Regions from separate parts of the Rhizobium skierniewicense Ch11 genome, predicted to be linked through region 2. Evidence: predicted binding sites of a transcription regulator. Region 2 holds the regulator's gene; each other region holds the start of a gene.

Region 1 (10,819 bases), on a different contig from region 2:
GGTCGTGACGTTCATGATGTGCGAGAGAATGCGGCCGATTTCCGAAAACAGAACGCGGATCAACTGACCACGCATCGGAATTTCCAGACCGAGAAGCTTTTCCACGGCGAGCGAGAAAGCGTGCTCCTGGTTCATCGGCGCAACGTAATCCAGGCGGTCGAAATAGGGCAGCGCCTGAAGATAGGTCTTGGTCTCGATCAGTTTTTCGGTGCCGCGGTGCAACAGGCCGATATGCGGATCGACCCGCTCCACGACTTCACCGTCGAGTTCGAGGACGAGACGCAACACGCCGTGCGCGGACGGGTGTTCCGGGCCGAAGTTGATCGTGAAATTGCGAACGTTATGTTCTGTCATGGCTTGGCCTTTTCATCGCCCGGAAGAACATAGTCTGTTCCTTCCCAAGGGGAGAGAAAGTCGAAATTACGGAATTCCTGCTTCAGTTCGACCGGCTCGTAGAGAACGCGCTTCAACACGTCGTCATAGCGCACTTCCACAAAGCCAGTGACCGGAAAATCCTTGCGCAGCGGATGACCTTCAAAACCATAGTCGGTCAGGATGCGGCGCAGATCGGAATGGCCTTCGAAGGGAATGCCATACATATCCCATGCTTCGCGCTCGAACCATTCCGCGCCGATAAACACAGATGTCGCGGATGGCACGGCTTCGTCTTCTGCCGCCTGAAGCTTGATGCGGACACGCAGGTTCTGGCGTGGCGACAGCAGGTGGTAGACGACATCGAAGCGCTTTTCGCGGCTCGGCCAGTCGACACCACAGATGTCGATGATATTGACGAAACCGCACTGCACGTCATCACGCAGGAACGTCAAGAGCGCGAGAATGTTATCCGGTGTCGTAGTCAGCGTCAGCTCGCCGTAGGCAATGACGGACGATTCCAGCAGGGAACCGCGCACCTCATTCACATAGGCCGAGAGATCATTGAGAGCTTCGCTCATTTATCAGTCCTCTGCCCTTAACGCTCGATCGTACCGGTACGCCGGATCTTCTTTTGCAGCAAAAGCACGCCGTACAGCAGTGCTTCCGCCGTGGGGGGACAGCCCGGCACATAGATATCGACCGGCACCACACGATCGCAGCCGCGCACGACGGCGTAGGAATAGTGATAGTAACCGCCGCCATTGGCGCAGGAACCCATGGAAATGACGTAACGTGGCTCCGGCATCTGGTCATAGACCTTGCGAAGCGCGGGCGCCATCTTGTTGGTCAGCGTGCCCGCAACGATCATTACGTCCGACTGGCGCGGTGACGCGCGCGGGGCAACGCCGAAGCGTTCCATGTCGTAACGCGGGCCGGAAGCCTGCATCAGGCCTTCAACGGCGCAACAGGCCAGACCAAACTGCATCCACATCAACGAACCGGTGCGCGCCCAGGTGATCAACTCATCCGTGGACGTGACCAGAAAACCCTTGTCGGCAAGCTCGTCGTTGATTTCGGTAAAATAGCCATCATCACTGCCAACAGGCTTGCCTGTGGCCGGATCGATGATGCCCTTGGGCTTTTGTGCGACAAGCGTGGTGTCGTTTGAAACTACGCCCATTCGAGTGCCCCCTTCTTCCATTCGTAGATAAAGCCGATGGTGAGAACGCCGAGGAACACCATCATGGACCAGAAGCCAAACCAGCCGATTTCACCGAAGGACACGGCCCACGGGAATAGGAACGCGACTTCCAGATCGAAGATGATGAACAGGATCGACACCAGATAGAAGCGAATGTCGAACTTCATACGGGCATCGTCGAAAGCATTGAAGCCGCACTCGAATGCGGAGAGCTTTTCCGGGTCCGGATTCTTGTAGGCAACGGCAAAAGGCGCAATCAACAGCGCCAGACCGATGACAAGCGCGATACCAATGAAGATTGCGATCGGAATGTAGGAACTGAGGAGTTCAGTCATTGTCTCTTCCTTGCCCGACCGAGCGTCGAGCATGCCCTGTCTGGACAGTGGAATCCATAGGGCCGAAATTATGTTGCAACGCCGCTGTGGTTATCGCAGCCACGCTCTCTCTGCAAGAGATTAAGTGTCATTTCAAGCCAATCGTGACCGGGATATGTCATTCTATCGGCGCAATATACCAGCCGCATCAAGCCGAAATATCGCTAACCACTTCAATCGATTAGAGAATATCGCAATTGCGAGAGAACGCGAAGCTTTCCATAAATTTGTACGCAAAACGGCAGGAAAACGGCCAAGGAAACATGATCAAAACAGGCAAGAAATGCTATAGCCGGACGCGATATGAAGACGCGATTCACACGTCGTGACGACTGCTGAACTACGGAGGGGAAGAGAAGGACGTCACGGAGACAAAATTCCCCGCATGCTCTATTTTGGGAGCAAACAATATGTTTGTAGAGGAATAAAATGGCGCGAGTGACGGGGCTCGAACCCGCGACCTCCGGCGTGACAGGCCGGCACTCTAACCAACTGAGCTACACCCGCGCATTTTAAGGATCATTGCGATCCGTAGACTTCGAGGAAGGAATGGCGCGAGTGACGGGGCTCGAACCCGCGACCTCCGGCGTGACAGGCCGGCACTCTAACCAACTGAGCTACACCCGCACATTCCCAAAAAGACTGGCCGAAACCCGCCTTACGAACTCGCCTCGGCTGTTCGTTGAGCGGCTAACTAAGGCGTTCGTGTTGGAGTGTCAAGCAAGTTTCACGACAAAAGAATAGGCTAGTGCATTTTGCATTCTCAAACGTCTGATCAAGCCGGGTTTCCCCGCGTTTTGCGCTCTTCTTTTTTTTTAGCCAGTGGAAGTGAGACTTATCCACAGACGCAAAGTTTTCATCCAAAACCAATCCCAGGCTGCCCCTCTGCCCCGTCACAGCCCATGGAGATTCGCGCGCCCTTTCGACACTGATGGGGGCTCGGCATGCTGCGGGGGCAATTCCCCGTCCACACAAAATTCGAAAAAAACAAAAAAACTTCACAAAGGCTCTTGCGGTTTTTTTCCGTTACCAATACATCACGGCCACCGACGCGGCAGACATGATCTGCGGGACGCGACGGGCGATTAGCTCAGTTGGTAGAGCGCCTCGTTTACACCGAGGATGTCGGCGGTTCGAGTCCGTCATCGCCCACCATTCTCCAAAGATTAAATATTGGAACACTGAAGCGGCTCATGGTCCGCCTGCGCGTGGAGCCGTTGATCCACCTCAATCCCATGAACATAGAGACTTTATCCGCGTGAAACCCATAGGTTTCGACGATTTTCTCCCTATATTTCAGCAAATGGTAAGAGTGTTCGTTTTGGCACATAGCAAATGCTTGTGAGCACTCAATTATGACGGATGATATTTAGGGTTTTTCAATAATTTCGCGCACATATTAGCGTACCGACTTCATGATGAAGGCGGATCTGTGGGATGTAACCATGTTTATAAACTCTGTCGTCACGCTGGCGCTGATTGCGCTGCCTATCTATGTCTTTTTTCGCTGGGTTCAGTACGACTCGGAAAGGCAGGACAGGCAGAAATAGGGACATCAATCCTCCCCTGCCCTTCCCCGCCAATTTCAGCCGTCCGCTGGATGTCCCGATGTGGTGAACGCGCCGCCTTGGTAGATCACAGCCGGATCTTTCGGGTCTTCCTTGCCGAATTCAGCAATAATCTCAGCGCGCCATTTCGATGAGCTATCCCTTGGTTTCCAACCCAGGAAGGATGTGTTGCTGTTGTCCCACCAGCTCTCGCGATTGTCGGACGCGCCATAGACAATGGCGTGCCCGAGACGCGGGGCGTCGAAACCGTGGGCGCACAGCGACACCAGATCGCCGATACTGAGCCATGTCGCCAGCATGCGGGTGTTGAGCGGCTTCGGCGTGCAGGAGCCGATCCGCACCGACAGGGTTTCCTGTCCGAACTTGTCGAAATAATAGCTTGCGAGATCCTCACCGAAGCATTTTGAGACGCCATAGAGGGTGTCGGGCCTGACAGGCGAATGGCTGTCGAGCTTCTGGTCTCGCGTGTGGAAACCGATCGTGTGGTTGGAACTGGCGAAGATGATGCGCGGCTGGCCATTGTGGCGTGCAGCTTCATACAGGTTGTAGACGCCCTCGATGTTGCCTTTCAGGATCAACTCGAACGGCCGCTCCACCGAGATGCCACCAAGGTGGATGATACCATCAACACCAGCGACGGCCTGATTGACCTCGGTGCGATTGGAAAGATCGCATTTCACGAAGCTTTCATGCGCGGCGAGATCGCTGATATCGACCATGTCCGACAGCACGACAGTTTCCGCCAATCCGGTCAGAAGTGGACGAATGACTGTGCCTACACCGCCTGCGGCGCCGGTCAACAATAGTTTTTTCAGCATGCTTCCTCCCCATCGAAATCAAAATCGTCAGTCGGTTTGTGATCATACATAATTTTGTTCGTTATCTTACCTCTACGCCTAAGAGGTCTATTTGTTCAAGGCCGAGGATTTTGCCTGTATCCCTGTCGATGGCACCAAGAATACTTTTCCAGAACGGCATTTTCCGCTTTCTCCTTCCTGAAAATCACGACGCCAAACCTCTCAACTCATATGATAAATTCTTGACGAAGATCATATCTCGATTATCATCGCGACAAAGATACAATCGGAGAGACACGTTTCATGGCTATGGATCCGCAAGAACTCAAGGTCGCGCTCGGCGCGGGGCTTCTTTCCTTCCCCGTCACGCCCTTTACCCAGAATGGCGACTTCAACGAAAAGCCTTATCTGGATCATGTCGGCTGGCTGTCCGGTTTCGATGCATCCGTGTTGTTTGCGGCTGGTGGAACGGGTGAGTTCTTTTCTCTGGCGCCAGACGAAGTCGCAACCGTCGTCAAGGCAGCGAAGTCTGCTGCCGGGTCCGTTCCCATCGTTTCGGGCTGCGGTTACGGCACCAAGATGGCCATACAGATCGCTCAGGGCGCTGAAGAAGCAGGGGCGGACGGCATCCTCTTGCTGCCGCATTATCTGATGGATGCCTCGCAGGCAGGACTGTACGCGCATATTAAGGCTGTGTGTGATTCCATCTCCATCGGCGTCATGGTCTACAACCGAGACAATTCCATTCTGACGGCGGAAACGCTCCAGAAGCTCTGTGACAACTGCCCCAACCTCGTGGGCTTTAAAGATGGGTCCGGTGACATCGGCTTGGTGCGCAAGATCACGGCGACGATTGGCGACCGCCTGACCTATCTCGGTGGCATGCCGACAGCCGAATTGTTCGCTGATGCCTATCTGGGCGCGGGCGTGACGACTTATTCGTCTGCCGTTTTCAACTTCGTGCCGGAACTTGCCCAGACATTCTACAAAGCCTTGCGTGCAGGCGACAGGACGACCACCGACCGCATTCTCATTGATTTCTTCTATCCGTTCATGGCGATTCGTAATCGCCAGAAGGGTTATGCAGTGTCCGCGATCAAGGCAGGTGTACGCCTTCTTGGCTTTGATGCCGGACCGGTGCGGGCACCACTGACGGATCTGACCGAGGAAGAAGTCGAAATGCTGAAGACCCTGATGGAGCCCTACACGTCATGAAGATCGATGCGGTTCGGACTCACCTGCTGGATTATAAGCTTGGCCATGCCTTTGAAAGCGCGTCGATGCGCTTCGACCGCCGTATTCACTGTCTTGTCGAGATCATCTGTGACGACGGAACCGTAGGCTGGGGCGAATGCCTCGGCCCAGCCAAACCGAATGCGGCCGTTGTTGCCGCATACACTCCTCACCTGATCGGCAAGGATCCGCTCGATATCGAGGTCATCTGGCATCAGCTTTATAATCTGCTGCGCGATCAGGGTCAGCGTGGCCTGACGGTCACGGCATTGAGTGGTATCGATATCGCGCTGTGGGATATCAAGGGTAGGCGTTTCGGCACGTCGATTTCGCGTCTGCTGGGTGGTCGCTTCCGTGAAAGCGTAAAAGCATACGCCACCGGGTCTTTCCGCAAGGACGGCGTCGATGCCGTATCGGACGTTGCGGCGGAAGTCGCCGGATATGCGGCGCAAGGGTTTCACGCCGTCAAGATCAAGATCGGCTTCGACGTGGCGGAGGATGTCGCGGTCATCAAGGCCGCGCGAGAATCGGTCGGCCCAGATGTGCGTATCATGATCGATGCCAATCATGGCTACGATGCGCTGGAAGCGATCGAGGTCGGCAAGGCGCTAGCACCCTTAGGCATCGATTGGTTCGAAGAGCCCGTGGTGCCCGAGCAACTGGATGCCTATCAGGCCGTTCGCGCTGGCCAGCCCATTCCGGTCGCTGGCGGTGAAACATGGCATGGCCGTTATGGCATGCGCGCACCGCTGGAAAGCCGGGCAGTCGATATTCTCCAGCCTGACCTTGCTGGAAGCGGCGGTTTTTCCGAAACCAGGCGCATCACCGATCTTGCGACGCTCTACGGTGTTCGCGTGGTTCCGCATGTCTGGGGCACAGGCGTCGCAATCGCTGCGGCTTTGCAGTTCATGGCCTATCTGCCGCCAGACCCTGCCCGGCGCAACCCACGCCCGCCTATTCTTGAATTTGACCGGACCGAAAACCCCTACCGTCAGGCGGTGCTGACCAGCCCGCTGGATCACGTCGACGGCGTGGTGCAGATACCGGATGGACCTGGTCTGGGCATTGAGATCAATCGCGACGCGCTTGAGAAGTATTCGTTGAAGGACGCGTAATCTTCAAGGGAAGGAATGACGATCAAAAAAGCCGGGCGTCCCATTCGACGTCCGGCTTTTTGTTTGATGTATCGGTACTCTCGATGTCGTCATCCCTGCCTTCATGGCGCGGATGACGCGGTATGTCACGGATCAGTTCTTGCCCTTCAGATCGACCGGGAAGAACAGCGTCTCACCGGACGAATCGTCCACGCCGTCATTGTCCGTCACTGCAAAAGCCTTGCCGGACTTGTCGAAGGCGAAACCTTCCAGCTTGTCGACGACGTAACCGTTTGTCTGAGCCTTCAAATCTGGCAGGAAGTCGTGGACTTGGGTTTTCCTGACCAGCGGCAGTTCGCCGCCGATCTTGGCAGGCTTCAGCTCGGACAGATCGACGCTGTAGAGCTTCTTGATCTTTGCCTTGTCACCAATCTGGTTGTCGCGCTCGACGATATAGACCTTGTCGCCGTGGGCGGTGATTTCGGAAAGACCGACCCAACCTTGCGCGGTCTTGTCCAGCGGGTAGTGCACGGCGCCCCATTCCTTGGACTTCAGATTGTAGGACACGAGCTTGACCATGCCCTTTTCTGCCTTGCCCCAGTCTCGCTGGACGGCCATCCACAGGGTGGCGTCGTCGCCTGTACCAATCATGGTGATGCCTTCGAAACCGAATCGGGTCTCGTCTTCCAGCAATTCCTTGGGAAGCGCAATTTCGGCCTTGATCTCGCCCTTAGCATTGACGTTGTAGACGGCATGCGGCACGAGCTTTTCGCTGTTGCCTTCGGAGGCAACCCAGAAGCCGCCCTTGCCATCGAGCGTGATGCCCTCCATATCCAGCTTCTGCGCTGCCAAGCCATCGCGCTTCACCCGCGACACACTGGTGATGAGGGCCGGTTTTTTGGTCGCATCGATCGTGTAGATGGAAGGCTGGTTACCGTAAACGGAGTCAGAGATGGCATAGAGGATGCCGTCCTTGTCGGCATCGCCGACGAGACCGGAAACGGCGCCCCAGCCGATGGGCGCTCCGTCGACCGTCTCCGACACGAGCTGCGGATAGGCCGCCTCGCCTTCGGCACGCGCGTAGATCATGACATGTGAACGAGCGCCGCCATCTGCCACCAGATCGGCCTCATTGGCGGTGATGAGAAGGTTGCGCGCTGGAATGGCAACGGCACCTTCCGGCGAGATGCCGGATGGAAGCAGTTGTGTCAATTGCGGCTCGCTGCCGGTGTCCTTGTAGACGCCAACGACGGAGGCGCGCTCTGCCAGAACGAAGATATACGTGTCACCGCCGAACGTCGCCACCTCCAGGCCTTCAGGCTCGATGCCCTTCGCCTTGGAACGCTTTTCGGGGTAATGGCCGATGGCAGCAACGGCCTGTTCCAGCGAAGCGCCCGCCTCATAGATCAGCTTGCCGGTCTTGTCGAAGATGGTGAAACCACGTGATCCGCCTTCCCAATCGCCCTCGTTGGCGATGACGATGCGGTTATCGTCCAGCCACTTCACGGCATCTGGCTCGCGCTTTCGGCCTTTTTGGCTGTCGGTAAACGTCAACTGGCCATCTGTCTTGGCATCGATGCCTTCCAGATCGACCGTGCTGGCCGAGAAATGGCTCGTGACCTTGCCGCTCTTGCCATCGACAATGACGATATGGTTGTTCTCCTGAAGTGTCAGGGCGATCTCACCCCTGGAATTGATCGAGACGAATTCCGGTTCAGGATCCTCAGGCGCGATGTCCGCTAGACCGGTGACATCGATCTTCTTCAGTGTCGAGCAATCTGCAGCGCCATTCTTTAGGCCAACTGTGACCAGGAAGCCAGCGGGCATTTGCGGTAGAGCGCCGTCATTCACCTTTTCATCGCGCTCGTTTTCGATAGCGATTGCCACAAAGCTCTTGTCCGGGGAAACGGCAACCGAATCGGGCTGGCCGCCGAGATCACAGCTCGCCTCGATGGTTTTGGTGGCGATATCGACCGTCACGAGCTTGCCAGATGGCTTGGTGAAGCTCTCCGACGTATTGACGCCAGCCAGCACCTTCGAGCCGGTCGCAACCACCGAGGTCGGCTCGCCATCCATCATCAACGCCCCAAGTGCCTTCGGCGTCTTTGGATCCTGGATGTCGATGAAGCCGATACCACCCAGAGGGCTGTCCGAATAAATCAGCGTGTTGCCGTCTTCGCTTGCCGTAATGATTTCGGCAGATGTGACCGTCTTCTCGTCCTTATCAGAGGGAAGGTTCAAAGCCACGGGGAACGAGGCGATGCGGTTGAAAACCGGCTCAGCTGCCGCAGGACATGCAGCAGATGCGAAAAGTGCTGCGGTGAGTGCCGCACTGGAAAAGCGAAATGTCATAGTGTCCCCTTCAATGCATTTGTAGATGCCTGCAAGGGCTTCTGCGGCATGCACGTGACAGCCACGTGACAATAAGAACCTGCTGAAAAACAAAAAGCCCGGCATAGCCGGGCTTTCTGCATTTTATTCGGCCGCATTTTGTAAATCTTACAAAGAGCCAAATTTTCCTCGTGTCTCTTGGATATCAAGCCCGCGCGCCGCACGCACGGACCGTCCAGAAAAAATTACGAGTTAACCGCGTCCTTCAGGCCCTTGCCTGCAGAGAACTTGGGAACGTTGCGAGCCGGGATATCGACTTCTGCACCCGTAGATGGGTTACGGCCCTTGGAGGCTTCGCGGCGGCTTACGGTGAAGCTGCCGAAGCCAGCGAGACGGATGTCGCCACCAGCCTTCAGTTCGCCCTGTACAGTTTCGAATACAGCATCCACAGCGGAAGCAGCATCAGCCTTCGTAAGACCAGCCTTTTCGGCAACTGCAGAGACGAGCTCGTTCTTGTTCATGTTTCCACCCCTTTCAATGGTTTGAAACGACTCAAATAAAGTCGGCGCAGAATACGAATGCATTCGCGCACCGCAACTCAAAAGCGCTGGAATGGCCTGAAAAACAAGGGGTCTACCGATATTTTCACAAAAAAAGACCGGCATTTCTGCCGGTCCTGGACTTAAGTTGTGCCTTAAGAGCATCACCGTGGCGTGAATGCCTCAATGAGCAATTGTTTGTCCGGCGTCGTCAACGCCCTCGACCGTGGCGACCAAGGGTGTCTCAATACTGCCATCCCACTCGATCGCCTCCGGCTGGCGGATCAGCGCATGCTTGATAACCTCACCCATCCGCGACACCGGAATGATTTCCATTCCGTTTTTCACGTTGTCGGGAATCTCTGCGAGATCCTTGGCGTTCTCTTCGGGAATGAGCACTTTCTTGATACCGCCGCGAAGCGCAGCAAGAAGCTTTTCCTTCAGACCACCGATCGGCAGAACGCGACCGCGCAGCGTGATTTCACCCGTCATGGCGACGTTCTTATCCACGGGAATGCCCGTCATGATCGACACGATCGCCGTTGCCATGGCGACACCGGCAGATGGTCCATCCTTCGGCGTCGCACCCTCCGGTACGTGCACGTGGATATCCGACTTGTCGAAGCGTGGAGGCTCGATGCCGAAGTCCACGGCGCGGGAGCGGACATAAGACGCCGCAGCCGAGATGGATTCCTTCATCACTTCCTTCAGATTGCCGGTCACCGTCATGCGGCCCTTGCCGGGCATCATCACGCCTTCAATCGTCAGAAGCTCACCGCCGACTTCGGTCCAGGCCAGACCAGTGACAACACCAACCTGATCTTCGCCCTCGGCTTCACCGTGACGATATCTCGGCACACCCAGGTAATCGTTGATGTTTTCAGCCGTCACGGCCACAGACGTCGACTTGCCCTTGATGATTTCGGTCACAGCCTTGCGGGCGAGTTTCATCAACTCACGCTCAAAGCTACGAACGCCTGCCTCACGGGTATATTGCTGGCTGATGGCCATCAAGGCATCGTCGCTGACGGAAAACTCTTCCGGGCGCAGCGCATGTTCCTTGATTGCCTTCGGCAGGAGGTGACGCTTGGCGATTTCGCGCTTTTCGTCTTCCGTGTAACCGGCAATGCGGATCACTTCCATGCGGTCCATCAATGGACCTGGAATGTTCAGCGTGTTGGCGGTTGTCACGAACATCACGTCCGACAGGTCATATTCCACTTCGAGATAGTGGTCCATGAATGTCGAGTTCTGTTCCGGATCCAACACCTCCAGCAAAGCGGAAGACGGATCGCCGCGGAAGTCCT
Region 2 (10,819 bases):
TTGATAGCGCATTCCAGGGATTCCGCACCCGAATTGGTGAAGAAAACCTTGTCCGCAAAAGTTGCATCCGTCAGCCGCTTGGCGAGCACTTCCTGCCCCTCAACCTCGTAGAGATTGGACAGGTGCCAGACCTTTTCTGCCTGCGACTTTAACGCGTCCACCATGTGCGGATGGCTGTGACCAACCGATGTGACCGCCACGCCCGCACCAAAATCCAGGTATCGCTCGCCCTTTTCCGTAACGAGCCAAACGCCCTCTCCTCGTTCAAAGCGCAGGGGAGCTCTGGAAAACGTATCGAACAATGGCCCAGTTTCGAGCACAGTGTCGGCCATGGCAGTGTCACTCCTTGCGCGAAAGGCGCTGTCATAAGGGCTTACCGGTCATCCCGTGCCTGAAAATCAAAAATGCCGCCTCGCGGCGGCTTCGGGTCGTCTTCCTCTTACGCAATCACTATTGTCACTTCACCTGGCGATGTCAACAAATGTCCGTATTTTCCGGCTGTCTCAAGCCATGGTAGAAGATTTGGGACACCATACGAGGTGTTGCTTTTCTGACTCACAAATGCAGCAAGTTGGGGAAAACCGGAAAATCGATTCCAGATGATTCCCACGACTCTTGTCAGAGAGTCACCCGACGATTAGGTTAATCTTCAATTACTAGACTGCAAGCGGCGGAACTAGTCACCTACAATCTGGCGGACACTCTGCGCGTGGTTCACTCCACGGCATTAGAGAATGATTCGGCCTGCGCGACGAGCGGAGAAGCGGCATGAACTGGACTGATGAACGCGTTGAGAGACTCAAAAGGTTGTGGGCCGAGGGCCTGAGCGCGAGCCAGATCGCGGCACAACTTGGCGGTGTCAGCCGCAACGCCGTCATCGGCAAAGTCCACCGCCTGAACCTTCCCGGCCGCGCAAAAGCGGGCGGCACTGTCGCTACGTCACGCCCGGCCACTAAGCGCCCGGCAGTCGCGACACCGTCTGCTGCACCACGCGCCGCAAATACCTTTCAGGCACGCGCTGCGACACCGCGTCCAACGGTGCGCACGGCAACGTTAAGCGATCAGGACACCGATACAGGCCGGGTTGTCGACTATGTACCGGTCAACACAGCGGTTCTGCCGACATCGCTTCGTCTGACCCTGACGGAACTCACGGAACGCACCTGCAAATGGCCGGTGGGTGATCCGCTGAAAGATGATTTCCACTTCTGCGGCTGCGACGCGTCTGAATCCTCGCCTTACTGCAAATTCCACGCAAAGATGGCTTACCAGCCTGTGAGCGAACGCCGCAGAGCCTGAAGGTTCGGGAAAAATCTGTGATCATAAATGAGCGGGTCATTGGCCCGCTTTTTTAATGGGCGAATGGCTCTGACGTCTTTGACCTCGGCAAGATTCGCTCAACGCGTCTACAATCACGGCTTCGGTGTGGTAGGTCAAAATGGTGCGCCACTCTTCGACTTCACGAGCCGTCATGAACTCGGGCAAGCGGAGACGCACCTGTTCATGGTCGGCCAGATGTTCAATGAAGCCAACCGCCGCAGCGGTGTTGATATCTGCATGTGGCGCTGCAAGACAATAGCGGGCGTAATCCATGATGCGACGGGCTTTATCTATCCTGTCGTTTTTCACGCAGGCTTCGAAAAAGGCGCGCAGCTCTATCCATGCAGCCATAGGCGACCAGGCGCGCTCGATCTCATCGCGCATCAGGTGCAGCCTCGATGGCCTTACGGCGCCAGACGCTCATATCAATTATCCACCATCATCCCAGGAACTCGTATAGAGCGTTGGGCTTGACGTTGGGCAAAAATATTCAGGAGAAGAATTATGGTGCGCGCGAAAAGCGTCCCAGACAGGGCTCTGCCTGAGCGGTGAGAATACCGTGTCCGGGTTATTGCCCCACGCTGCCAGCAGTCTGACAGGGCGCCCTGCCAGATCGCAGCCCTTCGGGTGAATGGCTGCTTGATCTTGGCGAATGGTTCAGCCCTGGCGGGCTTTGCGGTTGGCATAGCGGCGGTCACGCTCTGCCTTACGAGCGGCTTCGTCTTCGATGACGCGGGCGATGCGGTTCTTATCGGCCAGCTTGCGGGCGTCTTCTTCGGCGCTTGCCGCGGCTTCGAGTTCGGCCTGCTTTTGAGCAGCCTCTGCTTCAAGGCGGATTTTTTCTTCGCGTTTTTGCTGCTCACGCGCGGCCTGTCGCGCTCTGCGGGCCTCGGCAACGGCGATCTGTTCGGCCTGCTTGGCTTCAAGCATGGGTGCCGCAGCTTCCTTGGCTTCGCGATAGGCCTTCAAAAGAGCAGCCTTTGCTTCGGCAGCGGCGCCGCGCTGTTCGGAAACTTCGTTGTTCTTGATGTTTCTAGTGTTTCTCAAATCTCTATTCCAGTTGAGTGGTCATATTGATCCTGCGATCAGGTCTTCTTACCACGTTTCGTTGGGGCAGGTACAGGGTTCAGGCTGTCTTGCAATTCCTTGGCAAGACGCGCTTCGCGCAGTCTGATCGTCTTTTCGTCACGCGCCTGCGTAATCGAGTTGATCTCTTCAACCGCATGGCCACGGGCAAAAAACTGCGTTTGCGTGGCGCCAAATGCGATCTCGGCCTGTTTGCGAGATTTGCTGTGTGTTTCAGACATGAAATTTCCTTCCTGTCGCACCGGCCTGAAATCGGGATCGATTTGCTGGAAGTCCGATGCGGGGTGGATCGAGCAGCCTGGACCCTGTTAACGCCATAAAGGCACAGTACCCGAAGCTTGCGCCGCCAAGCGGCACAAAAAAAGGCCAGGCAAAGTGCCTGACCTCGGTTGGTCTCATGCTTTCAACAGTGCCAGTACATCCGTGGTCAAGGGAAAGCAGATCCCGTTATTTAAGCAGCCTGAAGGTTGCAAGCAGACATTTTGCCCGACTTGTTGTCGCGCTCAAGGTCGTAGCTCAGCTTCTGGCCTTCAACGATTTCGCGCATACCTGCACGCTCTACAGCGGAGATGTGTACGAATGCGTCTGTGCCGCCGTTGTCAGGCTGAATGAAGCCGAAGCCCTTGGTGGAGTTAAACCATTTTACTGTGCCTGTGGTCATAATGAACCCTTTCAAAGCATAAGAGATAGATCGCAGAACTGACGCCCTGCGTGCGATTATAGCGATTTTTTTGAAGAAAGGGTTAGTTCAAAACGCGGTGCTAATCGCGCGGCAACCAAAGCTCAGCAAGAAAAAATATCGACAACCAATAGATAGAGCCTTCCGGTCGGATAGTCAAACTTTAATTTTCAGATAATTTCAATCAACCCTTGTCGTCATATCAGTCACGATATGAGAACGTTTGTTTTCGTTGAGGATATTGAGCTCTGAAACAGTCTGGTATTCTGGCTGTTTATCAGCCCAGGTGCCGATCTATTCAACATATCATATCTTGATCGGGGCGTCGCTAGGCTCCCACCGTGTCGTGATGAGCCTACAAGAACCAAGCGACTTCAGACATGAAAAGCACGCCGCTGATATGCGCCGCTCACGGTGGCGCGTGCTCCTCAATGCGTTACGTCGCATCTGACTTCGCCGTAGACGTTAGGCCTCCATCGAATATCCAGCGCCGCGAACGGTGCGGATGACGTCCTGCATGCTGGAGAAGTTGAGCGCCTTGCGCAGACGGCCTACATGGACGTCCACCGTGCGTTCATCCACGTAGATGTCGTGCCCCCACACGCCGTCAAGAAGTTGCGAGCGGGAAAAAACGCGGCCGGGCGATACCATCAGGAACTCCAGCAAGCGGAATTCGGTTGGTCCCAGGCGCACTTCGCGGGCCTTGCGATGGACGCGGTGGGTTTCGCGGTCCAGTTCGATATCACCACATTTCAAAACGGATGACAGGACCTCCGGGCGGGCGCGGCGCAGCATCGCCTTGACGCGCGCCATCAGTTCCGGTGTGGAGAACGGCTTGACCACATAGTCGTCGGCACCTGTGGCCAATCCACGCACGCGTTCGCTTTCCTCGCCACGGGCCGTCAGCATGATGATTGGCAGGCGTTCCGTTTCCGGGCGCATCCGCAAGCGACGGCACAGCTCGATGCCGGAGACACCTGGCAGCATCCAGTCGAGAATGAGCAGATCCGGCGTACGTTCCTGCAAGCGGATTTCCGCCTCATCACCACGCGGGATCGTGTCCACGTCGTAACCTTCGGATTCGAGATTGTAGCGAAGAAGAACGCTCAACGCCTCTTCATCTTCGACAACAGCTATTTTCGGCACCATGACTAGTGACTCCGCCAGTCTTGTAGGACATTCACTCGGTGATCGCACCGAGCGTATTGGAACTGTCGTCCTTGGGACGCTCGCCTGCCGGCTGGCTGCCGGTGGCCATGTAGTAGATGGTTTCCGCGATGTTCGTCGCATGATCGCCCACACGCTCGATATTCTTGGCGCAGAACAGAAGGTGTGTGCAGGTGGTGATGTTGCGCGGGTCTTCCATCATGTAGGTCAACAGCTCGCGAAACAGCGAGGTGTACATGGCATCAATTTCCTCATCACGCTCGCGGATGGTCTGCGCCTTTTCCGCCGAACGGGTGGAATAGACATCCAGAACGTCTTTCAACTGGACCAAAGCCAGCTCTGACAAGTGTTCGAGACCACGGGCGAGCTTGCGGGGTACACCGGTTCCGGCAACCGCGATGACCCGCTTGGCCGTGTTCTTGCCAAGGTCGCCCACACGCTCCAGATCAGCGGCGATGCGCAGCGAGCCGATGATTTCGCGAAGGTCGGCAGCCATCGGCTGACGCTTGGCGATGGTCACGATCGCCTTGTCTCCGATTTCGCGCTCGGCATTGTCGAGGATCGTATCATCTGAAATGACCTTCTGGGCCAAAGCGGCATCGGAGTTGACGAGCGCGCGCACCGCATCGCTGCACATCTGCTCCGCAAGACCACCCATTTCAGCGATACGGCGGCTGAGGAACTTCAGTTCCTCGTCGTACGCGGACATGATGTGCGAGTTTGTCGGCATGGTCGAATTCTCCAGTTTCGATGCGGCTGGCCGCAAGCCCTGTCAGGCTCAAGCGGTTCAACGCGATGGGTTGCAATCAACGACAGGATCAGCCGAAGCGACCCATGATGTAATCCTGCGTGCGCTGGTCATCCGGGTTGGTGAACATCTTGTCGGTGTCGTTTTCTTCCACGAGATGACCCAGATGGAACATCGCAGTGCGCTGTGAAACGCGGGCTGCCTGTTGCATGGAGTGGGTCACGATGACGATGGTGTAGTTCGAGCGAAGTTCGTGGATCAGTTCCTCGACCTTGGCCGTTGCGATAGGGTCGAGCGCCGAGCAGGGTTCGTCCATCAAAATGACTTCAGGGCTGACGGCAATCGCGCGGGCGATGCACAGACGCTGTTGCTGACCACCCGAAAGGCCCGTCCCGGATTCCAGCAGGCGATCCTTGGCTTCGTTCCACAGACCTGCCTTTTGAAGGCTGGCCTCGACGATCTGGTCCATATCCGCTTTGTTGCGGGCAAGACCGTGAATGCGCGGGCCGTAGGCGATGTTCTCGTAGATCGACTTCGGAAACGGGTTCGGCTTCTGAAACACCATGCCGACACGGGCGCGCAGTTCAACCACATCGATGTTGCTGTCGTAGATATCTTCGCCATCGAGCGTGATCTTACCCGTGACGCGGCAACCGTCGATCGTGTCGTTCATGCGGTTCAGCGTTCGCAGGAATGTGGATTTGCCACAGCCCGATGGACCGATGAGCGCGGTCACGGTGTTTTCGCGGACGTTGAGGTTCACATCGTACAGCGCCCTTTTGTCGCTGTAGTAGACGGATACGTCCTTGCCAATCATCTTATGAGAAACGTCATTCATTTTCTTGTCCAGCGCCTTTTCCATTGCTGCTTCCGACAACATATTCATCGTTCTAAGCTCCTTTTACCAGCGCCGCTCGAAGCGACGCCGCAAGAGAATTGCGCCAACATTCATGACAACGAGGAAAATCAGCAGGATGATGATAGCGCCGGATGTCCGTTCGACAAAGGCGCGCTCTGCCTCGTTTGCCCACATATAGATCTGGACCGGCAAGGCCGTGGATGGGTCCATCGGCGTTGTCGGGTAGTTTGCGACGAAGGCGACCATGCCGATCAACAGCAGGGGAGCGGTTTCCCCCAGAGCATGGGCCAGGCCGATGATGGTGCCGGTCAGAATTCCCGGCATGGCCAGCGGAAGAACATGGTGGAAGATCGTCTGCATCTTCGAGGCGCCCAGCCCCAAAGCCGCAGCGCGGATCGATGGCGGAACGGCCTTGAGCGCCGCACGGGTCGCAATGATGATCGTCGGCAAGGTCATCAGTGTCAGCACGAAGCCGCCGACCAGAGATGCCGAGCGCGGGAAGCCCATGAAGTTGATGAAGACCGACAGGCCGAGCAGACCGTAGACAATCGATGGCACGGCTGCGAGGTTGTTGATGTTCACCTCGATCAGATCGGTAATGCGGTTCTTGGGCGCGAACTCCTCCAGATAGATCGAGGCTGCCACGCCTATCGGCAGGGACAGCACGAGAACGATCATCATCATGTAGAAGGAACCGATGAGCGCAACGCCCACACCGGCGGCCTCCGGACGGCTCGATGCGCCATTCACGAAAATGCCGGTGTTGAACTGCTTGGCAAGCTGGCCGCTTGCGACGAGCTGATCCATCCACTTGACCTGCTGGTCGGAGACGCGGCGGTTTGCCTCTTCGCCGGTCATGTCAAACTGGCCCTTGAAGGCCGAGTCGATATCGCCGGACGCCAGAAGCGCGACATTGCGCGTCGTACCAATCACGCTTGGATCCGTTGTCACGATGTCGCGCAGCTGGGTGCGAACACTATCGGACACCATGGTCCCGATGGTGCGCAAGGCGGTGCGGTCGTCCAGCGACACGCCCAGCGCCCTGGCCACCGCGTTGCGCGCCAGAACCGGGTAGTTCGCCGTCACAAGCTTGTTCGGATTTGTGGCACGTTGATTGTCGGGATCGATGATCTGTTCGGAAAACTCCACCGGAACCGTGATCGTCGTCTGTTGAAACGCCGTGTAGCCTTTGCCCACAACCGACCAGATCAGGAGGAAAAGGAACAGCAGCCCGAAGGAGATCGCGGCAACGCCGTAGGTGCGGAAGCGACGCTCGGCTGCGTAACGGCGCTTGATGCCGATATCGCGACGGGCCGTCTTTGGCGCGACTGGCACACCAGCCGCCGAAGAAACAACGTCGATCATTCGTACTGCTCCCGGTATTTGCGCACAATGAAGAGCGCGTAGATATTAAGGCATAGCGTGATGGCGAACAGCGTGATGCCGAGCGCAAAGGCAACCAGCGTCTGCGGCGAGGTAAACTCAAGGTCGCCCGTCAACTGGCTGACGATCTTTACCGTCACCGTCGTCATCGGTTCAAACGGGCTGATCTGCAAGCGTGCGGCAACACCTGCCGCCAGAACCACGATCATCGTTTCACCGATGGCGCGCGATGCCGTCATCAGAATGGCCCCGACGATGCCTGGCAGGGCAGCAGGCAGGAGAACGCGCTTGATGGTCTCGGAGCGCGTGGCCCCCAGACCAAGCGACCCATCACGAAGCGTGCGTGGCACCGCTGTAATGATGTCGTCCGACAGCGAGGACACGTAGGGAATGAGCATGATGCCCATCACGAAGCCAGCCGTCAGAACGCTCTGCGCCTGGATGAATGAGGTGTAATCGCCGGTCGTCAGACCATTGATCTGCGAGGAGATGTCTCGCAGGAAAGGGCCAACGGTAGTCAGCGCGAAGAAGCCGTAGACGATGGTCGGAATACCGGCCAAAACTTCCAGCAGCGGCTTTGCGATGGAACGGACACGCCGAGAGGCATATTCTGCCATGTAGATGGCCGAGAACAGTCCCACCGGAACCGCGACCAGCATGGCGACGAAACCGATGTAGAGTGTACCGGCAAGAAGCGGAATGAGACCGAACTGACCGACCGATTCCGTTGCGCCTGCGGCTGCAAACCGCGGATCCCAAACGGTGCCGAAGAAGAACTCGTGGGCTGGCACCATGTTGAAAAACTGAATGGCTTCCGTCAGCATCGACATGACGATGCCGATGGTCGTCAAAATAGCAAGCGACGACGCCAGCAAAAGCGCACCGAGAATGACGCGCTCAACTTTGTTTCTGGCCCGAAACCGCGGCGCAATGGCGCGGATCGCATAGAGGGCGCCGATCAACGCGACACCCAGCACAACGACGATCATGCCGATGCGGCTGGACGTCGTCATCGTGTTCAGCGTCTGGGCTGCTTCCACCATATAAGGCTCTGGGTCACCGGCAATCGCGACACCCTTGGCGGCAAGCAGAGGACGGACAGGCGCACCGGCTTTGACGGCCTCGTGCTCTTCCGGTGTGAGGCGCTGAAGACCACGGGCAATGGAGCCGACCATGCCGTAGTTCAGGCTCTGTTGCGCCTCCGACTGCGCGCGAATATCTTCAGGAAACTCGGCGCGAACCGCAGCCGTGATGACCATCGGGCTGACGATGAGCCAAACAGCCAGAATGAAGGCCGACGGCAGGATGGCCCAGACCAGTGCGTAAGAGCCATGGTAACCGGCGCGAGAATGCATGGATGATGGACGACCACCTGCCAGCGCGACAGCGCGGCGCGTGCCAAGCACGTAACTGGTGATGCCGATCAACGCCAGTATCAACAAAATGATAGGTGTGTTCATGAAACTTTCCTCGACACGCCACATGGCGCGATGCGGTATCGGGCACTTTCAAAGGCGATAAAAATTCTGGCCTTTTGACCGAAGATGTCATCTGTTCGGACAAAACCAACGCAGTCCGGCTTGATACACAAAGCGATCAACGGATTTAAGCGTTTCGATCAACGTTAGACGACAATCCACAGAAGGATGGATGCGCGACGCCCCGCCGCGCATCCCGCTTTGTTACATCGTGGTACCAGCTTCGAACTTCGCACGGATTTCCTTGCGCTCTGCATCTGGAGCAGACACCAAGCCGTAGTTTGCCAGCGGAGAGTCAGGGCCGATCATTTCGTCGGACAGGAAGAAATCGACATATTCCTTCACGCCTGGAATGACGCCGACATGTGCCTTCTTGACGTAGAAGAACAGGGGGCGCGACACGGGATACTTGCCGCTCGCAACGGTTTCGGTCGATGGAACAACGTCGCTGACGGTCGCAACCTTCAGCTTGTCCTTATTGTTTTCGTAGAATGCGAGACCAAACACGCCGAGGCCACCCTTGTTGGCATCGATGCGGGCAAGCGTTTCGGTGTAGTCACCGTCGATATCGACAGCAGCGCCGTCTTTACGAACGGCAATGCACTTGGCGGCAGCCTGCTTGGCATCGGTCACGAGGGTCTTGAGAGCCTCGGTTGCGCCAGCTTCCTTGCAGCCGTCAGCCATGATCTTCTCTTCGAAGACTTCGCGCGTGCCGTGCTTGGAGCCAGGGATGTAAGCGGCAATCGCAACATCCGGCAGGTCCTTGTTGATTTCCGTCCACTTCTTGTAAGGGTTGGCAACAAGCTTGCCGTCCTTGACGATTTCAGCGGCGAGACCGAGGTAGAGGTCCTTCGGCACGAGCTTGATGTCCTTGTTGGACTTGTCCATTGCGAACACGATGCCGTCGTAACCGATCTTGACTTCCTGAACGTCAGCAACGCCGGCTGCCTTACAGGCCGCAAGTTCGTCAGCCTTGATAGGACGCGAAGCATTGGCGATATCGATCGTGCCTTCACCAACGCCCGAGCAGAACGCCTTCAGACCGCCGCCCGTGCCGCCGGACTCCACAACAGGAGCCTTGAAGTCAGGAAAGGTTTCAGCAAACGTCTCAGCAACGATCTTTGCATAAGGCAGAACGGTGGACGAACCGGCAACCTGGATCTGGTCGCGCGCAGCAGCAGCACCTGCAAAGGCAACCGAAGCCACCAAGGCTGCGGCGGACAATTTAACGATGTTCATGTAACTCTCCCGTATGGGGCCCGTGGCGGGCATGTGTGGACGCTGCCGGCAGTATCTTTTACCCTCTGCCCAGTCTGGGCTGCCCCGGCGGCCTCTTCATAACCAGTCTTGCCACACCCTTTTATGTCATTTCGATGAAGTATTTGTGACATATCAAGAGTTTGATTTTATTACGTATTTTTTATAACATCACGATCTATTCGAGTCTTGTGTTAAAAACGCACCGTGAAGTCCGTGCCCACGTCAAGCTCGGAGCGGATAATCAGCCGGGCTCGGTGACGGGTGAGGATGTGTTTGACGATGGCAAGCCCAAGACCCGTTCCTTTTTTTGAGCGGCTGTCTGCCACACTGACACGATAAAATCGCTCGGTCAGACGCGGCACATGCTCGGCTGGAATGCCCGGCCCTTTGTCCAACACGCTGACTTCGACCGGCTTTCCGGCATCCGAACGCAGCGCGACGTCCACGACCTTGCCGTCTTGTCCGTATTTGCAGGCGTTTTCGACGAGGTTCTGGAACACCTGCACCAACTCGTCACGGTCCCCCGTCACCTCCACCTTACCATCCGGCATATGCAGGTTGATGGAAACATCGAGGTCCTGTGCCAGCGGCAACAGAGAATCCCGCACATGACCCAGCAGCGGCACAAGATCCACCTTCTGGTCCGGCGCGATATTGGCCCGCAACTCCAGCCGAGACAGTGACATCAGGTCATCCACCAGACGGCTCATACGGGTGGCCTGATCCAGCATGATGCCCAAAAATCGCTCGCGTGCCTTCGGATCGTCGCGGGCCGGGCCCTGCATGGTCTCGATAAAACCGCGCAACGATGCCAGGGGCGTGCGCAATTCATGGCTGGC
Region 3 (10,819 bases), on a different contig from region 2:
TGGAAACTTGCACCCGGCCGGACTGGTTACCGCCCAATATCTGGGCGGTGCCGCCTCCAAGGCTCTTCAAGATACCGGCATGATAACGCTTGCCGGTTCTGACAACGACCACGTCGCCGGGTTTTGCATTATTGGTGGGCACTGCGTAGCCAAACGACGTCCAGGACTTGGCAAAACCGGATGATTTGGGCGGCTTACGCCCCGACTTGGTTGCAACAGCACTCAAGAAATGCCCGCACCAAGGCGTCTCTCGGGGATTGACGCCCATGAGCGCTTTCAGTGCTTTGGTATTCTTACCTTCATGAAGTCCGGAATATCGCTCGGCTTGATTCAGCATGCCAGCAGGTGAAGATGTAGTGAAAGCTGTGCAGAATGCAGCAGCCAGAACGAACGCAGTAAATTTCAAATTCTCGGCCCTTTAGAAATGCGCAAAGGATGTCTCACCCCTGGGATATCCATGCGCACATTCGCAGTCTCCTGCCGGTAGCCGCTGCAGCAAGAGTGTGCGCGGTGCCAGCAAGTGTCGATCTATGCCTGTAATTTAGCGAGAATTTGACGAGAAATTGACGAAAATTAGAACGATTTTTCGGAAATTTGTTAATGATTTAGAATTTTCGATGTCACCTCAACTTAAAAGAGCACGTTTTACCAAAAACGAAAAATCCACCCAGAGCATTGCTTCGGGTGGACGAATAATCTTCGCAATAAAACAGATCAGGATGCGAGCCGACGAGCTTCGACAAGGCAGTGCGCGTCTCGACTGGCCTCTACGAAGGCCGTGCGTGCGATTTCTCCCGCCACGCTGCCCAGCAAAGACGCGCGGCAGAGGCGAAGCGCCTGCTCGTAGACTTTTCCGTGACGGCTGGGCCACTCATGTTGCAAAAAGTCAAAGGCTTCATAAACACCATTGAACGTTCTTGGCGCACCGTTTTCCAGAGAGATAACCACCGGGGCCTCCCATTTCACGTCGTTGAGCATCATTGATTGGACTTCCATAAGCAATTAACCCGCCACTAACGTTGAGCCGGGGATATGGTTCCTCCGGAATCGGTTTCAAGAGACAAAAGTTGTGCTCTGAAAGCGATGTCATTTTAGGGCTTTACTATAAGGCCTTTGACGGAACAATGCTTCTCAACAAACATTGAGTCCGACGTGAACAGAGTGCCCCATGACCGAAACGAAAAAAGCTGTTATCCTGTGGTTTCGCAAGGACTTGCGTCTTTCGGACAACCGTGCCCTCGCCGCCGCAATCGACCATGGTGGCCCTATCATCCCCGTTTATATCCGTGAAAATGACGGTGATTCGTCTGGCGCTCTTGGAAGCGCTCAGGCGTGGTGGCTTTATCATTCGCTGGATGCTCTTTCCACCGCCCTCGATCGGCTGGGCAGCAGGCTTGTCCTGGCCTCAGGAAGCCCTGACGCTGTGCTTGAGCGTCTCGTCAAAGACACTGGCGCGGACGCGGTTTTCTGGAACAGGCGATATGATCCGGACGGGATGAAAGCCGATACTGATCTTAAGTCCGACCTGCGAGAGGGTGGTCTGATCGTCGAAAGCTTTGCGGGTCACCTGCTGCACGAACCCTCCAAACTCAAGACGAAGACCGGCGGTCCCTATCGGGTCTACACCCCGTTCTGGCGCGCGATCGAGGGAGGAGAGGAGCCAGCAGACCCGCTTTCTGCCCCTTCGAAATTAGCCTCCCCACCCCGTTGGCCAAAATCCGACGTGCTCAAAAGTTGGAATTTGCTACCCTCCAAACCGAATTGGGCAGTGGAGTTTTCCGATATCTGGACGCCCGGAGAATCAGGTGCCCAAGAAAATTTACAGTACTTTATCGACGATGCGCTGAAAGGATACGAGGAAGGCCGTGATATTCCGGCGAAGACCGCGACATCCATGCTTTCGCCGCATTTGGCGATGGGAGAAATATCACCGGCCCAGGTATGGGACGCGACACGCGACCTTTCTTCGAACATCGCTTCAAACGATCTCAGTCGTTTTCGCAAGGAGATTGTCTGGCGGGAGTTCTGCTACCACCTGCTGTTCCACTTTCCAGAGCTGGACGAGAAAAACTGGAACTCAAATTTCGACGCTTTCGAGTGGAGGACGGACACTGCCAAATTCAAGGCCTGGACAAAGGGCATGACCGGTTATCCGATCGTGGATGCCGGAATGCGACAACTCTGGCGGCACGGCGTGATGCACAATCGCGTGCGGATGATCACGGCGTCCTTTCTCATCAAACACCTGTTGATCGATTGGCGGAAAGGCGAAAAGTGGTTTCGTGATACTCTAGTGGATGCCGACCCGGCATCCAATGCCGCCAATTGGCAATGGGTCGCGGGTTCAGGTGCGGACGCCTCACCCTTCTTTCGTATTTTCAACCCCATCCTGCAGGGGGAAAAATTCGATCCCGACGGAGACTATGTCAAAACCTTTGTGCCGGAACTGGAGAAACTGGACAAAAAATTCATTCACAAACCGTTCGATGCACCCAAGGACATGCTGCAAAAAGCGGGTGTTGACCTCGGCAAAACCTATCCCAAACCACTGGTCGATCATAGCGAAGCCCGCCAGAGGGCGCTGGCCGCCTATTCCGATATTAAAAAGGGTGAGTAAACGGGAATCCGGCAAGATTTTGCGCCTTGCCCCCATTCATCAGAAGATATTTTCTTGTCATAAGGCGCATAGGCGAGGAGATAACGACATCATATTCGCTGACTGGATGAAAAGGCTCGATCATGACCATTCATAATTCCGTGCTGACTGCCATCGGCAACACGCCGCTCATTCGACTGAACGCGGTATCGGATGAAACAGGATGCGAAATTCTTGGCAAGGCCGAGTTCATGAACCCCGGTCAGTCGGTCAAGGATCGCGCTGCGCTTTACATTATCCGTGATGCGGAACGGCGGGGTCAGTTGCGTCCCGGCGGAACCATTGTCGAGGGCACCGCGGGCAATACCGGCATCGGTCTGGCCCTGGTTGCCAACGCGCTGGGTTACAAGGCGGTGATTGTCATTCCCGAAACGCAAAGCCAGGAAAAGAAGGACGCGCTGAAGCTTCTCGGCGCACAGCTTGTGGAAGTACCGGCCGCACCCTACTCCAACCCCAACAATTACGTGAAGGTCTCCGGCAGGCTGGCAAAACAATTGGCTGCAACGGATCCGAACGGCGCGATCTGGGCAAACCAGTTCGACAATATCGCTAATCGCCAAGCGCATATCGAAACCACGGCACCGGAAATCTGGGACCAGACGGATGGCAAGGTCGATGGCTTCATTTGTGCGGTTGGTTCTGGCGGAACTCTGGCTGGCGTGGCCGATGGCCTTCGTGATTTCAATCCCGACATCAAGATCGGTCTGGCCGACCCCGAAGGTGCCGCACTCTATGAATTCTACCAGAACGGGGTGCTGAAATCCGAGGGTTCGTCCATCAGCGAAGGTATCGGCCAAGGCCGCATTACCGCCAATCTTGAAGGCTTCCAGCCGGATTATTCGTACAGGATTTCGGATGCCGAGGCGCTTCCGATCGTGTTCGATCTCGTGGCCAACGAAGGGCTTTGCCTCGGTGGCTCCAGTGGAATCAACATCGCTGGCGCAATTCGGCTTGCCCGCGACCTCGGTCCGGGGCATACAATCGTCACCATTCTTTGCGACTATGGCAACCGCTACCAGTCGAAGCTTTTCAACCCGGAGTTCCTGCGGTCAAAGGGTCTTCCCCTCCCCGCCTGGCTGACGGAGAAAACACAGATTTCGGTGCCGTACGAAACTGTTTGAGGTCAATGCCCATATGCCTGTGAATGCCCTGTTTCGTGACGACTTCTATCTTTCCTCATGCGAAGGGGTGGTAACAGCAGTTCATGAAGATGGCGGCATAGAGTTGGATCAAACCTGCTTTTATGCCACATCGGGCGGCCAGCCGGGCGACACGGGCTTTCTGGAAAGAGGCGACGGCTCGAAGATCGAGATTGCCGTCGCTAAACACGGCACCGACAAGAGTATCATCATCCATGTCCCCACCGAGGGACAAGCTTCTCCCGAGGTCGGTGAAAAGCTGACGCTCCATATCGATTGGCCACGTCGCTACAAGCTGATGCGCATGCACACCGCCTGCCATCTTCTCTCAGTGGTCTGCCCCTGGCCGATTACGGGAGCTGCCGTCGGCGAAGACGAATCGCGCGTCGATTTTGATATGTCGGAGACCTTCGACAAGGACGAGGTGACGAAAAAGCTGATGGCGTTGGTGAACGAAAACCACCCGATTTTTCTCACCTGGATCACCGATGAAGAACTGGCCGCCAATCCTGATCTCGTGAAATCCAAGAATGTCCGTCCGCCCCTTGGGCTGGGGCGCGTCAGCCTTGTCTGCATTGGCGAAAACTCTGCGGTTGACAGCCAGCCCTGCGGGGGCACTCATGTTAACAACACGCAGGATGTCGGCGATATCCACATCGCTAAAATTGAAAAAAAGGGCAAGGAAAACCGCCGCTTCCGAATTCGTTTCGGCAATCCCGGCGCATCCACCTGATGTCTGGGAGAAATAGAGTGAGCGCGGACAAAAGTCGTTTCGTCGTTTCAGCGGACTGGGTCGAGCAGCAGCTTGGTACCCCGCATTTTCGCTTGGTCGATGCCTCCTGGTATCTGCCGGCCCACAAGCGCAACGGCAAAGAAGAATACGTCGCCGGTCACATTCCCGGGGCGGTGTTTTTCGATCAGGACGCGATCGCAGATCACGACACCGGTCTGCCGCATTCTCTGCCCTCGCCCCAGTTCTTCGCTGAACGGGTCGGCGAACTTGGCATCGGCGAAAGCGACACGATCGTCGTCTATGATGGTCCGGGTTTCTTCTCTGCACCGCGCGTGTGGTGGATGCTGCGGGTAATGGGCGCCGACAAGGTTTATGTCCTAGACGGAGGCCTGGATGGCTGGAAGGCGGCGGGCAAGTCCTTGGATACAGGCGTGACAGAGGTCGAGCCCTCAACATTCGATGTGCACTTCAAGCCGAAACGCGTCACGTCGTTTGCAGCGATGCGGTCCATCGTGGACAGCGGCGAGGAGCAGATTGCCGATGCCCGCGGTGCAGGCCGTTTCACCGGCGAAGAGGCTGAGCCGCGTGCGGGAATGCGCTCTGGCCATATGCCCGGCGCACGCAACCTGCCTGCAACTGCTTTTTCCGAGAACGGCCATTTCAAGGATCTGCCGACCATCCGCAAGATGATATCGGAGGCGGGTATCGACCTGTCGCAACCCATCGTGACCAGCTGTGGATCTGGCGTGACGGCTGCGGTCATTACGCTGGCGCTGGAATCGCTTGGGCATGCTGACAATTCGCTCTATGACGGTTCATGGGCCGAGTGGGGCAGCAAGGAAGACACCGCCATCGTCACAGGTCCTGCCGAACCGATAAAGGAACAGCCGCAGGGACCCCTCAAAGCGCATGTCACGCAGCTGGAAATGACATCGGCTCCGAAGGTCAGCTTGCCCGTGCCGGTCAATATCCAGACAGCCATCATGCGCACCACGGATATTCCCTTGCACTTCTACCGCTACCTCTATTGGCGTGTGGGCAAACGCTGGCACTGGCATAAACGCATGCGCATGAGCGACGCTGAGCTTTCCGCCACATTGCGCGACCCTGCCAATTCGGTGACCGTCCTTTACATGAACGGTGCGCCTGCGGGTTTCTTCGAACTGCACAAGCTGGATACCGACGTGACCGAGCTGTCCTATTTCGGCTTGATGGAAGAGGCGATCGGTGCGGGTGTGGGCAAATGGTTTTTGCTTCAGGCTCTTTATTCCGCCTGGCAGGACAACCCGAAAAAGATCACCGTCTCCACCAACACGCTGGACCACCCCCGTGCGCTTCAGCTCTACCAAATGATGGGTTTTTCGCCCGTCAGCACCTATGAGACATGGGTCGAACCGCTGACGGATACGGAATATCTGGAAATTTCCAGGCGGGGTTAAGCCGCCTGCCGTTATCCTCTGCCCATCAGAGGATAACGGTTGAGGACAGAATCAGAGCTCCTGCCCAAGGTTTACCGCTGTGGGAATTTCCTGGGCTGGGCCGCTTTCCTTTTCGCTGCCACCGGCGGAAAGATGTCCGGCAATCAGCTCGCCGTGAAACTTTGCGATCTCGTAACAGTAGGTGATCTCGCGCTTTTCCTCTGACCAGTAGATATCGGGTCGTCCGCAGCTGCGCGCCGTCAACTTGACGTCTCCCTTGAGGCGATAACCGTCGAAGCTGCGCGCGATCAGGTCGAGAACCTTGGATTCCTTGACGATGGTCGCGTAGATATCCAGAAAGGGATCGCGCACCGGCTCGTAATTCGCGACAAACTTTGTCGTTCCGGCTTTTGCCACATAGGGCTTCAGCGCCTCGTTCCAGCGAGAAACGGTCTGTGGGTAGGCGGTTTCGCAAGCCTTCCAGTCATCTTTCGGAAGCCCCATCATGTCGGCCAGGTCACCATAGCCGCCAGCGTCCTTGCCAACCATCAGGCAGGCCATCTGCCGGTCGCGTGCCGTGTTGGGCACCAGTGACGAATAGAGAGGAGCATTGTGGTCCGGCAGGGCTTGGCCCGAGCGGGCCAGATACCAGCTGTCGGTTGCGTTGACGATGGCAGTATCCAGCCACTCTTCATTGGCTTCGAGCATCATGGTCGCCGCCAGTTGATCGGCGCCGTCGTTTCCGGCTTCCGTCTGGGGGAGAGAAAGGTCGGATATCAGCATGCGCGACGCTTCATGATAAAGACCGAAAATCGCGTTTCCGATCACGAAGTTGACTGTTTGCTGCAATTGCTCGTCGGAAAGATCGTCCAAGGCGGGCGCTGTTTGCGCGTGGGCTACAGGTGAAAGAAGCGAGAAAACGGTGACCAGAGATACGGTGATCAACCTGCGCAGCATGGGCATGAACTTTCCAGAAAGAGGATGTTCGATTGATTGCCACACTCAACGGCACAAGCAATGGGGTGGTTGCCTTCCGACGCAAGAAACGGGTGGATACACGCATGTTTGAAGAGCATAGCGACAAACAAGCAACGCAAAGGAGCCGCTATGACACAGATCACTTTTACCGCCATGCATACAGACGAGTCGGAAGCCTTCCGCCTCGGCAAACCGGATGCCAATGGCCAGAAACCGGAACGCTCGATCGTCTCTGGAACCCTTCCCTGTCGCGCCTGTCTTGGGCACATACGCGACGGCGAAGCGGCGCTCCTGCTGGCCTATCGCCCTTTTCCGGGCCCACAACCCTATGCGGAGACCGGCCCGATCTTCATTCACGCCGAATCATGCGGGGCGTACGCAGCGCGGGAGATATTGCCGCCCATGCTCGACAGTACCGATTATATCGTGCGTGGCTACAGCTCCGACAATCGTATCGTCTATGGCACGGGCGAAGTGACCTCGACGGGCAGAATTGCCAAGCGTGCCAGCGAGCTTCTGACGAGAGAGGATATTGCCTACGTGCATGTTCGCTCTGCGCGCAACAATTGCTATCTGTGCAGGATCGACCGGGCCTAACGTCCCATTCCCGGTTATTTTAGGGAATATCCTAAACGCTCATCAAGCCTTCCGTGCGAGTTTGGCACGATTTGGATGGGAGTGGAACGATGGCTGGCAATCTCTGCATGACAAATCGCGGTGCAAACCGCAGCAAGACCCGCATCTACGGGACGGTTCAGTATTTTACACAAACGGTACAGGGTCGCGTGGTCGATCTCTCGGCCACCGGAATGGCGCTGGAACTCGAAGGACCGTTCGCCGCCGCCAAGGGGAGCCGCGTGACTGTGCGCAGCGACGATCTGGGCTTTATCGAGGGAACAGTGCAATGGCAGCATGCGAACCGGCTTGGTCTGCAATTGCAGCTTTCCACCAATACGCTGGCACAGCTGTCCTCCTATTTCCGCTTTTTCCATGAAGAGGTGAAGCCGACCTTGGCAACATAAAATAATTTACCGGACGGTTTAAAATCCGGGACAAGTCATATGCCCTTCATTTTGATGATGGACTCCTTTCGAATTCGTTTTACGCTGCCGTCATTTCGTACAGTCAGAATTTCATCGAGGAGTTTCCATGTCTTCGCTTATCGGCCTTCATCCCATCACGCGACGGTCCCTGCTGGGCGGCATCGCGGCGTCTTCGGCACTTGTCATGCTGCATCCGTTCGCAGCCCGCGCTCAGGGCAACCAGGCGCATTTGCGCATCATGGAAACGACCGACATTCACGTCCACGTCTTCCCGTATGATTATTATGCCGACAAGCCGAACGACACGCTGGGTCTGGCGCGCACGGCCTCCATCATCGACAGCATCCGCGCCGAGGCCGGAAACTCGATGCTGGTCGATAATGGCGACTTTCTTCAGGGCAATCCGCTGGGCGACTATATTGCCTACGAGCGCGGCATGAAGGCTGGGGACAAGCACCCTGTGATCAATGCCATGAACGTACTGGGTTACGACTGCGGCACATTGGGGAACCACGAGTTCAATTACGGGCTCGATTTCATGTTCAACACGCTGGGCGGAGCAGGTTTTCCCTATGTCTGCGCAAACCTGACGAAAGGCCAGCTTGCGGCCAATCCCAAGCAGGACGATTTGTTCTTCAAACCTTATGTCATCCTCGACAAGCAGATCAAGGACGGCTCCGGCGCGACCAGCACCGTCAAGGTCGGCATCATCGGTTTCGTACCGCCGCAGATCATGATGTGGGACGCCAAGAACCTCGAGGGCAAGGCACAGACGCGCGACATCGTCGATGCCGCCAAGGCGTGGGTGCCGGCGATGAAGGAACAGGGCGCCGATATCGTCATCGCTCTCTCCCACTCCGGCATAGAAGGCAAGGGCCAGAGCGATCGCATGGAAAACGCGTCGCTCTATCTGGCTGGCGTCAAGGATATTGATGCGGTCTTCACAGGCCACCAGCATCTCGTCTTCCCCGGCCCCAAGACATGGGACGGCATTGAAGGTGCCGATCCGGTCAAGGGTACGCTGATGGGTAAACCCGCCGTCATGGCAGGGTTCTGGGGCTCACATATGGGCCTCATCGACCTATTGCTGGAAAAGGACGGCAAAAGCTGGAAGATCGTGGATTTTACCAGTGAGGCGCGCCCGATTTACCACCGCGATGAAAACCGCAAGATCGTGGCAGACGTGAAAGACAAGCCGGAGGTCATTGCCTCCGTCAAGACCGATCATGAAGCCGCACTCGCCTATGTCCGTAGACCGGTTGGCAAGACATCCGCACCGCTCTACTCCTATTTTGCGCTGGTGGCGGATGACCCCTCCGTGCAGATCGTTTCCAATGCGCAGACATGGTATATCAAGGATATGCTCAAGGACGGTCAGTACAAGGATCTGCCGGTGCTTTCGGCGGCTGCGCCCTTCAAGGCGGGCGGTCGTGGCGGCTCGGATTACTACACCGATGTCCCCGCCGGTGACATCGCCATCAAAAACGTGGCCGACCTTTACCTCTACCCCAACACGGTGCAGGCCGTGCTGATCACCGGCGCGCAGGTGAAAGACTGGCTTGAAATGTCGGCCGGCATGTTCAAGACGGTGGAGGCCGGTTCCAAAAACGCACCTTTGCTGAACAATGATTTCCCGTCCTACAATTACGATGTTATCGACGGCGTGACCTACCAGATCGATATTTCCAAGCCGCCGAAATTCGATAAGGACGGGAAGGCGATCAACCCGGAGAGCAACCGCATCGTCAATCTCCAGTTCGGTGGTAAACCCATCGACCCGGAACAGAAATTCGTCGTGGCGACCAACAATTATCGCGCCAGCGGTGGTGGCAAGTTCCCCAATATCGGCTCCGACAAGATCATCTTCGTCGCGCCTGATACCAACCGAGATGTCATCGTGCGCTATATCATCGCGCAGGGCACCATCAATCCCTCGGCAGACGATAACTGGTCGTTCGCGCCGATTGCCAATACCACGGCAGTTTTCGAAACAGGACCGAAGGGGCGGCAATTTGCCAAGGATGTAAAGGGCGCAAAGATCGAGGAAGCCGGTGACGCGTCAGAAGGCTTTGCGAAGTTCCGCCTGATCCTCTGATGCCAAGGCGAGAGGCGTATTCTCGATGATACGCCTCTCGCTCTCGCAGATTTTACCGCATTCTTCTTATTATTTTAGACATCGCATATCTTCGTCGCAAATCCGCCGCGGGACGAGCGCCAGATCCTGGCAATATTTTTTCTCGTTACGGAAAACTTTTTTGCCACTCCACACGTAATGGGTATTGAATAGCTGTTCTTCCGATCTGGCTCCGCAGGAGGTTTTCATGCCCGCTTATCATCCGCCCCGCATCCCGTTTTCAGATGTCACACCGCGTGACGTCTACCTGTCACGTCGCCATTTCCTCGGCGCGGCCGCGGGCATGGCAGCCATTGGTTTGACCGGACGCGATGCCATGGCAGCGCCGCTAACGGCCAAGCCCGGTGCCTACAAGCTGGATGAAAAGCTGACACCGCTGGACGCTGTGACGAGCTACAACAATTTCTATGAATTCGGGACGGGCAAGTCCGACCCGAAGGAAAACGCCGGAAATTTCAAACCGACCCCCTGGACCGTGAAAGTGGACGGTCTTGTCGGCAAACCACAGGAATTCGGCATCGAAGACCTGCTGAAATATCCGCTTGAAGAGCGCACCTATCGCATGCGGTGTGTCGAAGGCTGGTCCATGGCCATTCCGTGGATCGGGTTTTCTCTCTCGACCCTGCTGGACAAGGTCGAGCCGCTGGGCAGCGCCAAGTTCGTTTCGTTCGAGACCGTTGTCAGGCCGGAAGAGATGCCTGGCCAAAGCGGCCTGTTC

The links. The regulator PhoB, encoded in region 2, activates phosphate uptake and scavenging genes when phosphate is short. The targets are predictions, from matches to a motif close to TGTCATNNANCTGTCAT.
Region 1: the regulator PhoB is predicted to act here: its motif matches at 9,049-9,065, upstream of EKM04_RS08000 (esterase-like activity of phytase family protein).
Region 3: the regulator PhoB is predicted to act here: its motif matches at 7,980-7,996, upstream of EKM04_RS12045 (bifunctional 2',3'-cyclic-nucleotide 2'-phosphodiesterase/3'-nucleotidase).

The regions. Positions count from the first base shown of each region.
Region 1 is NZ_RXPG01000008.1:1,747-12,565, reverse strand. It holds gene EKM04_RS08050 (NADH-quinone oxidoreductase subunit D) at 1-354, opposite strand, end outside; gene EKM04_RS08045 (NADH-quinone oxidoreductase subunit C) at 351-953, opposite strand; gene EKM04_RS08040 (NuoB/complex I 20 kDa subunit family protein) at 971-1,555, opposite strand; gene EKM04_RS08035 (NADH-quinone oxidoreductase subunit A) at 1,546-1,911, opposite strand; tRNA gene EKM04_RS08030 (tRNA-Asp) at 2,381-2,457, opposite strand; tRNA gene EKM04_RS08025 (tRNA-Asp) at 2,501-2,577, opposite strand; tRNA gene EKM04_RS08020 (tRNA-Val) at 3,030-3,105, shown strand; gene EKM04_RS08015 (NAD-dependent epimerase/dehydratase family protein) at 3,536-4,336, opposite strand; gene kdgD (5-dehydro-4-deoxyglucarate dehydratase) at 4,625-5,530, shown strand; gene EKM04_RS08005 (mandelate racemase/muconate lactonizing enzyme family protein) at 5,527-6,663, shown strand; gene EKM04_RS08000 (esterase-like activity of phytase family protein) at 6,796-8,994, opposite strand; gene hupB (DNA-binding protein HupB) at 9,219-9,557, opposite strand; gene lon (endopeptidase La) at 9,696-10,819, opposite strand, start outside.
Region 2 is NZ_RXPG01000009.1:23,160-33,978, reverse strand. It holds gene EKM04_RS08550 (aspartate aminotransferase family protein) at 1-332, opposite strand, end outside; gene EKM04_RS08545 (GcrA family cell cycle regulator) at 769-1,299, shown strand; gene EKM04_RS08540 (DUF7674 family protein) at 1,336-1,704, opposite strand; gene EKM04_RS08535 (DUF6481 family protein) at 1,978-2,367, opposite strand; gene EKM04_RS08530 (hypothetical protein) at 2,406-2,627, opposite strand; gene EKM04_RS08525 (cold-shock protein) at 2,858-3,067, opposite strand; gene phoB (phosphate regulon transcriptional regulator PhoB) at 3,551-4,234, opposite strand; gene phoU (phosphate signaling complex protein PhoU) at 4,266-4,982, opposite strand; gene pstB (phosphate ABC transporter ATP-binding protein PstB) at 5,071-5,886, opposite strand; gene pstA (phosphate ABC transporter permease PstA) at 5,902-7,224, opposite strand; gene pstC (phosphate ABC transporter permease subunit PstC) at 7,221-8,702, opposite strand; gene EKM04_RS08495 (substrate-binding domain-containing protein) at 8,925-9,959, opposite strand; gene phoR (phosphate regulon sensor histidine kinase PhoR) at 10,172-10,819, opposite strand, start outside.
Region 3 is NZ_RXPG01000013.1:40,670-51,488, reverse strand. It holds gene EKM04_RS12090 (TIGR02594 family protein) at 1-337, opposite strand, end outside; gene EKM04_RS12085 (DUF982 domain-containing protein) at 715-981, opposite strand; gene EKM04_RS12080 (cryptochrome/photolyase family protein) at 1,169-2,617, shown strand; gene EKM04_RS12075 (cysteine synthase A) at 2,740-3,777, shown strand; gene EKM04_RS12070 (alanyl-tRNA editing protein) at 3,791-4,528, shown strand; gene sseA (3-mercaptopyruvate sulfurtransferase) at 4,546-5,967, shown strand; gene EKM04_RS12060 (DUF4344 domain-containing metallopeptidase) at 6,019-6,909, opposite strand; gene EKM04_RS12055 (DUF1203 domain-containing protein) at 7,054-7,521, shown strand; gene EKM04_RS12050 (PilZ domain-containing protein) at 7,611-7,946, shown strand; gene EKM04_RS12045 (bifunctional 2',3'-cyclic-nucleotide 2'-phosphodiesterase/3'-nucleotidase) at 8,074-10,062, shown strand; gene msrP (protein-methionine-sulfoxide reductase catalytic subunit MsrP) at 10,289-10,819, shown strand, end outside.